DNA from 3 places in the Aureimonas sp. AU20 genome. Region 2 is predicted to be linked to each of the others. Evidence: riboswitches for the same ligand, from Rfam matches in the RefSeq annotation. Region 2 holds a riboswitch; each other region holds the start of a gene.
The links. A riboswitch is a leader RNA that binds a small molecule or an ion and turns the genes downstream of it on or off. The one in region 2 is predicted to bind thiamine pyrophosphate.
Positions count from the first base shown of each region.

Region 1 (2,254 bases), 1.8 Mb from region 2:
AAGCGCCTCCTGCGCACACCCATGATCGTCGATTTCCGAAATGTCTTCGTGCCGGCCGAAGTGGCGAAGGCGGGGCTCGGCTATCTCTCGATCGGCCGGGCCGGCGTGCCCGCGCCCGAGCTTCTGCCGGCCTGAGACCTCGGGACGAGACGGGCGGCGGATAGGCGAGGGATTTTGGCCTGTTCGCGGAGAGCAAGGCTTGAGGGATGCCGGTGGCTTCGCTCAAGCAGGGGCGACGACGGGGCGGGACAAAGGGCTCAAGGCGTCCAATCCCGACAGGTTTCGTTCCAAGTCCCAAGAGACTGCTTACGACCCGGTCGGGTCCGGCAGTTTGGCGACGTTCCGCCGCCGTCCAAAGGCGAGCCGTTTCACACGGGCAGAGGTTCGTCTGTCCCTATGGGCACTGGGACTGTTGCTCGTCTTCGCCGATACGTTCTCGCATCCCGAGCGTTTGGCGGCTCGCGAACGACGAGGCATCACGCGGCACCGCTCCGCCGTCGAACGGCACGCCTAGGGCCGCCCCCCCCCTTGGGCGCTTCGGTTGACAAAGCACAACGAGGCCGGCATCACTTGGCTCATTCCGAGGGGTGTGCCGCGAGGCGCTGAGATGGCGAGAGCCGAACCCTTGAACCTGATCCGGGTCATACCGGCGTAGGAACGGGAATGGGCGGCGCTCTGCCGCCCGCGCACCTTCTTCGCTTCACTCCGGATCTCTTGCGGACCCTGCTTCGGGGCTGAGGAGATCGCATGCGCCACCATCCGCCCTGCCGCCCCGACTGGCCCCGCCTCGCCCGCTGCGGGGTCTAGGTCGATATGCGCGCCCTTCGCGCCACCCTGTTCGGGCTTCTCGCGGTGCTTCTGGCCTGGGGGCTCTTCGTCGCGCTGGCGCAGCCGCCGCCTTACATGCTGCCCGGGCCGCTGCGGGTCGCCGAGGTGCTGTGGACGCGCTCCGGCTTTCTTCTGGCCAATGGCTGGCTGACGCTGATCGAGACGGTGCTCGGCCTCCTGTTCGGCTCGCTGGCCGGCGCGCTGGCGGGGCTTGGCGTGGTGCTCTGGCCGCGCTTCGGGCGCGTGGCCTGGCCGCTGCTTCTCGTGCTCCAGGCCATGCCGGTCTTCGCGCTGGCGCCCCTGCTCGTGCTTTGGCTCGGATTCGGTCTCGCCTCGAAGGTCGTGATGGCCTCGCTGGTTCTGTTCTTCCCCGTCGCCTCGGCCTTCGCGGACGGGCTGCGGCGCACCGAGCCCGAACTGCTCGACGCCACCGCGCTCACCGTGGCGAGCCACTGGCAGACGCTGCGCTTCGTTCGCATTCCGCTCGCCATGCCGGCGCTGGTCACCGGCCTTCGCGTCGCCGCCCCCCTCGCCCCGCTCGGCGCGGTGATCGGCGAATGGGTCGGCGCCTCGGGCGGGCTCGGCTTCGTGATGATCCAGGCCAATGCCCGGATGCAAACCGACCTGATGTTCGCGGCGCTGGCCATCCTCGCCGCGATGACCCTGGCGCTGCGCGCACTGGTGGACGAGTTCGCCCCCCGCCTCGCCCCTTGGGCCGCCGAGAGCGGCCCCTCCCCCTTTCCCTCTCTCCTTCGAAGAAAGTCCTCCTGATGCGTCCTTTCCTCGCGGCCGCCGCGCTGGCCGTCTCGCTCCTGGCGACGCCGGTTCTCGCAGCCGACAAGCTGACCGTCCTGCTGGAATGGTTCGTGAACCCGGACCATGCGCCGCTGGTCGTCGCCAAGGAGAAGGGCATCTTCGCCAGCCACGGGCTGGATGTGGAACTGGTGCCGCCGGCCGACCCGTCCGCCCCGCCGCGCCTTCTGGCGGCGGGCCAGGCCGATGTCGCACTCCATTACCAGCCGAGCCTGATGCTCGACCATGCGGCCGGGCTGCCGCTCGTGCGCTTCGGAACGCTGATTGAAACGCCACTCAACACGGTCGCGGTGCTGGCGAACGGGCCGATCAAGACGCTGGCCGATCTGAAGGGCAAGCGCATCGGCTATTCCGTCGCGGGCGTGGAGGAGGCGGTTCTCTCCGCCATGCTCGGCTCGGCCGGCCTCGCTTTGTCCGACGTGGAGCTGGTGAACGTCAACTTCGCGCTCACCGCCTCGCTCAGCGCCGGCAATGTGGACGCCACGATCGGCTCCTATCGCAATTTCGAGGCGACGCAGATGCGGCTCGAAAAGCACGAGGGTCGCTTCTTCTTTCCCGAGGAGAATGGCGTGCCGCCCTATGACGAGCTGATCTACGTCACGCGCCGCGATCT
Region 1 covers NZ_CP006367.1:158,677-160,930, forward strand. The annotation lists gene M673_RS00695 (UDP-glucose dehydrogenase family protein) at 1-135, shown strand, start outside; TPP riboswitch at 574-675, shown strand; gene M673_RS00700 (ABC transporter permease) at 814-1,599, shown strand; gene M673_RS00705 (ABC transporter substrate-binding protein) at 1,599-2,254, shown strand, end outside.
Region 1: another riboswitch for thiamine pyrophosphate. It lies ahead of M673_RS00700 (ABC transporter permease); the one in region 2 lies ahead of M673_RS09165 (FAD-dependent oxidoreductase).

Region 2 (2,254 bases):
GTGGCGATCGAGGACGATCTCTTGCGCCCGACCGAACAAAAGGGCCATCTCATCCTCGTCGGCTTCGGCCGCGTCGGCTCCAAGATCGCGCGTCGGCTGGCCGATGCCGGTCGGTCCTTCGTGGTTATTGAGGATGCCGACAAGCGCGTGGCGCGGGTGCGCGCGAGCGGGTTCGAAACGGTGGTCGGCAACGCGGTGAAGCCCGAAGTGCTGGAAGCCGCCAACATCGCCGGGGCGCGCGATCTCGTGCTCGCCTTCCCCAACAGTTTCGAGGCCGTTGCGATGATCGCCGCCGCGAAGGCCGCCAATCCTGACATCCGCATCACGGCGCGCGTCCATTCCGGCGAGCAGCGCGAGCGGCTGATCCAGGCCGGAGCCGACATGGTGGTGAACGGCGACGAGGTGACGGCGCAGGCCATCGCAGACCATCTTCTCGACCTCGGTTCCGACGCGCCGGGCGCCCGGGGGCCGCTCCTGCCGGACGAGGCGCCGATCCTTCCCGAACTCACCGGCGCGGGCGAGGGCGAGTTGACACGCCCCACCGAACGCTTACCTTGAGGATAGTCCAGGGGGAGTTCCGCTAGCGGGAACTGAGAGGCCGACGCGATGTTCGGCGACCCCAAGAACCTGATCCAGTTCGCACTGGCGTAGGGATGGAGCGATCTCGACTCCGGCTGGCGCGGCGCTTCGAACCTCGATGGTTCGAAAGGGCTTCGCGCCGCTGGAACGCCCCGCCCACAGTCGCGCGCGCCGGGTCGAAATCGGCGGAAGACGAGGCATGCGCGCGACCCATCCTTCACCGACGCTTGCCTACGGGCGCATCGCGGCATGACCGTCCATATTCTAGGCGCCGGCGTCGCCGGGCTCACGACGGCCTCCAGGCTGACGGAGGCGGGGCGCCGCGTGGTGGTTCACGAGGCGGCCGGCGAACTCGGCCAGCGCGCGGCGTCCTGGCTCGCGGGCGGCATGCTCGCGCCCTATTGCGAAGCGGCGACGGCCGATCCCGCCATCATCGAGCCGGGTCTTCGCGGCATCGACTTCTGGGCCGAGCGGGCGCCGGTGAGCCGCAAGGGAACCCTGGTGCTCGCCGCGCCGCGCGACGGCGCCGACCTTCGTCAGTTCGCATCGCGAACGCGCGGGCACCGGATGCTCGACGCGGAAGGGGTGGCGGATCTCGAACCCGATCTCGCCGGCCGATTCCGTCAGGCGCTGTTCTATGCTGACGAAGCCCATCTCGACCCGCGCCAGGCGCTGGCGCTTCTGGTCCGCCGGATCGAGGAGGGCGGCGGCACGGTGCTGTTCGGCTCGCAGGCCGAGCCCGATGCCTTCGCGGACGAGCCGGTGGTGGACTGCCGGGGGCTCAACGCCGAGGCGCCCGGGCTTCGCGGAGTGCGCGGCGAGATGGTCATCATCCGCAGCCGCGATGTGCGCCTGGACCGCCCGGTGCGGCTGCTTCATCCCCGCTGGCCGATCTATGTCGTGCCGCGCGAGGATGGGGTCTTCATGGTCGGCGCGACCATGATCGAGAGCGAACGCGCCGGTCCGATCACCTTGCGCTCGACCGTGGAACTCCTTTCCGCCGTGTTCGCCCTGCACCCCGCTTTCGCCGAGGCCGAAATCTTGGAAACCGGCGCGGCCTGCCGGCCGGCCTTTGCCGACAATCTGCCGCGCGTCACCCGCACCGGCCGCGTCGTCAGCTTCACCGGGCTTTATCGCCACGGCTTCCTTCTGGCGCCGGCCCTGTCAGCCGAGGCCAGCCTTGAAATCCAGTCCCTCATGGAGGCGGCATGATCCTTCATCTCAACGGCGAGCGGCGCGAGGTCGCGTCCGCCACGCTCGATCGGCTTCTCGCTGAGCTCGGGGTCGAGCCCGAAACGGTGGCGACCGCGGTGAACCGCGAATTCGTGCCGCGCGCCGAGCGCGCCGAGATCCGGCTTTCGGAGGGCGACGCGGTGGAACTGCTCAGCCCCATGCAGGGAGGCTGACGCCATGCGCATCTACGATCGCGACTATGCCTCTCGCATGATGCTGGGCACCGCACTTTATCCATCCCCGGCCGTGATGCGGGATGCGATCCGCGCAGCTGAGCCCGCGCTGGTCACCGTCTCGCTTCGGCGCGAACAGAATCTCGGCGCGGCGCGGGGCCCGGGCTTCTGGGACGAGTTGCGCGATCTCGGCGCGGACTTCCTACCCAACACGGCCGGCTGCCACACGGTGAAGGAGGCGGTGACTACCGCACGGATGGGCCGCGAGC
Region 2 covers NZ_CP006367.1:2,083,413-2,085,666, forward strand. The annotation lists gene ybaL (YbaL family putative K(+) efflux transporter) at 1-558, shown strand, start outside; TPP riboswitch at 559-671, shown strand; gene M673_RS09165 (FAD-dependent oxidoreductase) at 829-1,791, shown strand; gene thiS (sulfur carrier protein ThiS) at 1,788-1,985, shown strand; gene M673_RS09175 (thiazole synthase) at 1,990-2,254, shown strand, end outside.

Region 3 (2,254 bases), 870 kb from region 2:
GGGGAAAAGGTCGCCGACAAGCCGGCGATCAGTCTCTGCCCGCTCAACGCCCCAGCGCGCGAAGCCATTCGGCCGTCCAGGCTTCGCGATGGGTGGCCACCGTCTCGGCATCGATCGCCAGCGGCTTGGCCGGCTGCACCAGCGTTTCGAAGGCCGGCGGCAGCGGCTCGGCGGGTTTGGTGGCGGGTAGGGCCCAATTGCCGGTCGGGATCAGCTTCTGGAAAGCAGGCGTCAGGGTGAAGGCGAGGAAGCGCTGCGCGAGCTCGGGCTGTTTCGACGTGCGCAGCCGGCCCGCAAGCTCCACCTGGAGATAGTGCCCCTCCGAGAAGGCCGCCGCCTTGTAGCGCTCGGTGCCTTCCTCGATCTGATGATAGGCGGGGGAGGTGGTGTAGGAGAGGACCATCGGCACCTCGCCCTTGGTGAAGAGGCCATAGGCCTCGCTCCAGCCGGGCGTCACGGTCAGGATGCGCCGCGAAAGCGTGCGCCACTTTTCCTCGGCGCCATCGCCATAGACCGCCTTCATCCAAAGGAGAAAGCCGAGGCCCGGCGTCGAGGTGCGCGGATCTTGGATCGCGATCTTCTGCTCGGGATCGCCGTTCACCAGCTCGTCCAGGCTGGCGGGCGGGGTCTTCACCACCTCCGTGTCGTAGACGAAGGCGAGATAGGAATAGTCGAAGGGCACGAAGACATCGTCCGAGAAGCCGCCGGGAATGGCGAGCGGTGACAGATCGACGCCGGACGGCGCGAATAGCCCGGTCTTCTTGAACTCCGGCACCAGCTCCGCGGTGAGGCCGAGCGCGACATCGGCCTGCGTGCTCTCGCCCTCCAGCTTCAGCCGGTTGAGAATGGCGACGCCATCCTCCAACCCGACGAAGCGCAGGTCGCAGCCGCATTCGGCCTCGAAGGCCGCCTCGACCTTGGGGCCGGGACCCCAGTCCGGCACGAAGCTCTCATAGGTATAGACGGTGAGGACGGGCTTGCCGCTGTCCTGCGCCAGGGCGGGGGAAAGACCCGCGAGGGAGGCCAGAAGTCCGACGGCGAGGGCAGGGCGAAGCATCCCGTTCTCCATGGTTTCGGATGAACGAAAACGCCCTCGGGCCAGTGCCGCGACGCTCTCCATCCCTCCGCCGGTGCGAGCCGGATCAGGTTCGTCGGGTTGGGCCGTAGCGCCTCTCAGCCCCGAAGGGCACCCCGTGTGAGCGGGATCTTAACTAGCGGGGCAGAGGAAACGCGGCAAGGGCGTTTGGCGCGCGGGACCACGGGGTGGCAGGCGCCTGTCGATCGTCACTTGCTAGAAAGCGCTGACCAAACCTTGTTGAGCATCGAGCCGTGTCGCGTTCGGCTGGGTCCAGGCAGCAAAGGGCAGCATCGGACCCACGAGCGCAGGGGCAAGCCAGCCCTCTGGCATTCGGACTGGCCGCACCCTATGAGGCGTTGATCGAAACCCTTGCAAGGCGGGCCGCTCTCGCGGCCTGCCGATCGGGCGTGATACCGCCCGGGTCGGCCTTGCATGCCGCAACCGAACTGGCTCCATCCTCCGGGGAGGGGCCTATGGAGGTTCGGAGGAATTCACATGAGCCGTTTTGCCATCCTTCTGGCCGGGCCGATCGACCCGACGCCCGCGCTGCGCCAAGCCGTCGCCGGCCGTCGCGTGATCGCGGCGGATGGCGGCATCGCGCATGCCGTGGCGCTGGGCCTTTGCCCCGAACTCTGGATCGGCGATTTCGACTCCGCCCCGTCCGAGCCGCCGGCTGCGCTGCGCGACTGCGCGATGGCGCGCGAGGCCTTTCCGCGCGACAAGGATCGCACCGACGGCGAACTCGCGATCGAAGCCGCGAAGCTTCTCGGCGGACGCGACCTTCTCCTTGTCGGCGCGCTCGGCGGGCGCAGCGACCACGCCTTTTCCCATCTGGTCATCGCATTGCGGGAAGTGGAGGCGGACCCCTCGCTGACTCTCGCGCTGTTCGACGGGATCGAGCACGCCCTGCCGCTGCGCCCCGGCTGGACGGACATCGAGGCCGAGCCGGGCGCGCAGTTCTCGCTGCTTAAGTTCACCGATCTCACTGGCCTGACGGTCGAGGGCGCGCGCTTTCCGCTCGCCCGCGTGGAGATTCCCTTCCCCTCGATCCTGACCCAGTCCAACGAAGCGACCGGCCCGATCCGCCTCGGCCTGGAAACCGGCCGCGCGATCCTTCTTCTCCAAGCCGACCCGGCGCGCCGCTGACCCAGCGAATGCAGCCCCCGCCCTTGGCCA
Region 3 covers NZ_CP006367.1:1,215,216-1,217,469, forward strand. The annotation lists gene thiB (thiamine ABC transporter substrate binding subunit) at 44-1,057, opposite strand; TPP riboswitch at 1,103-1,204, opposite strand; gene M673_RS05500 (thiamine diphosphokinase) at 1,574-2,224, shown strand.
Region 3: another riboswitch for thiamine pyrophosphate. It lies ahead of thiB (thiamine ABC transporter substrate binding subunit); the one in region 2 lies ahead of M673_RS09165 (FAD-dependent oxidoreductase).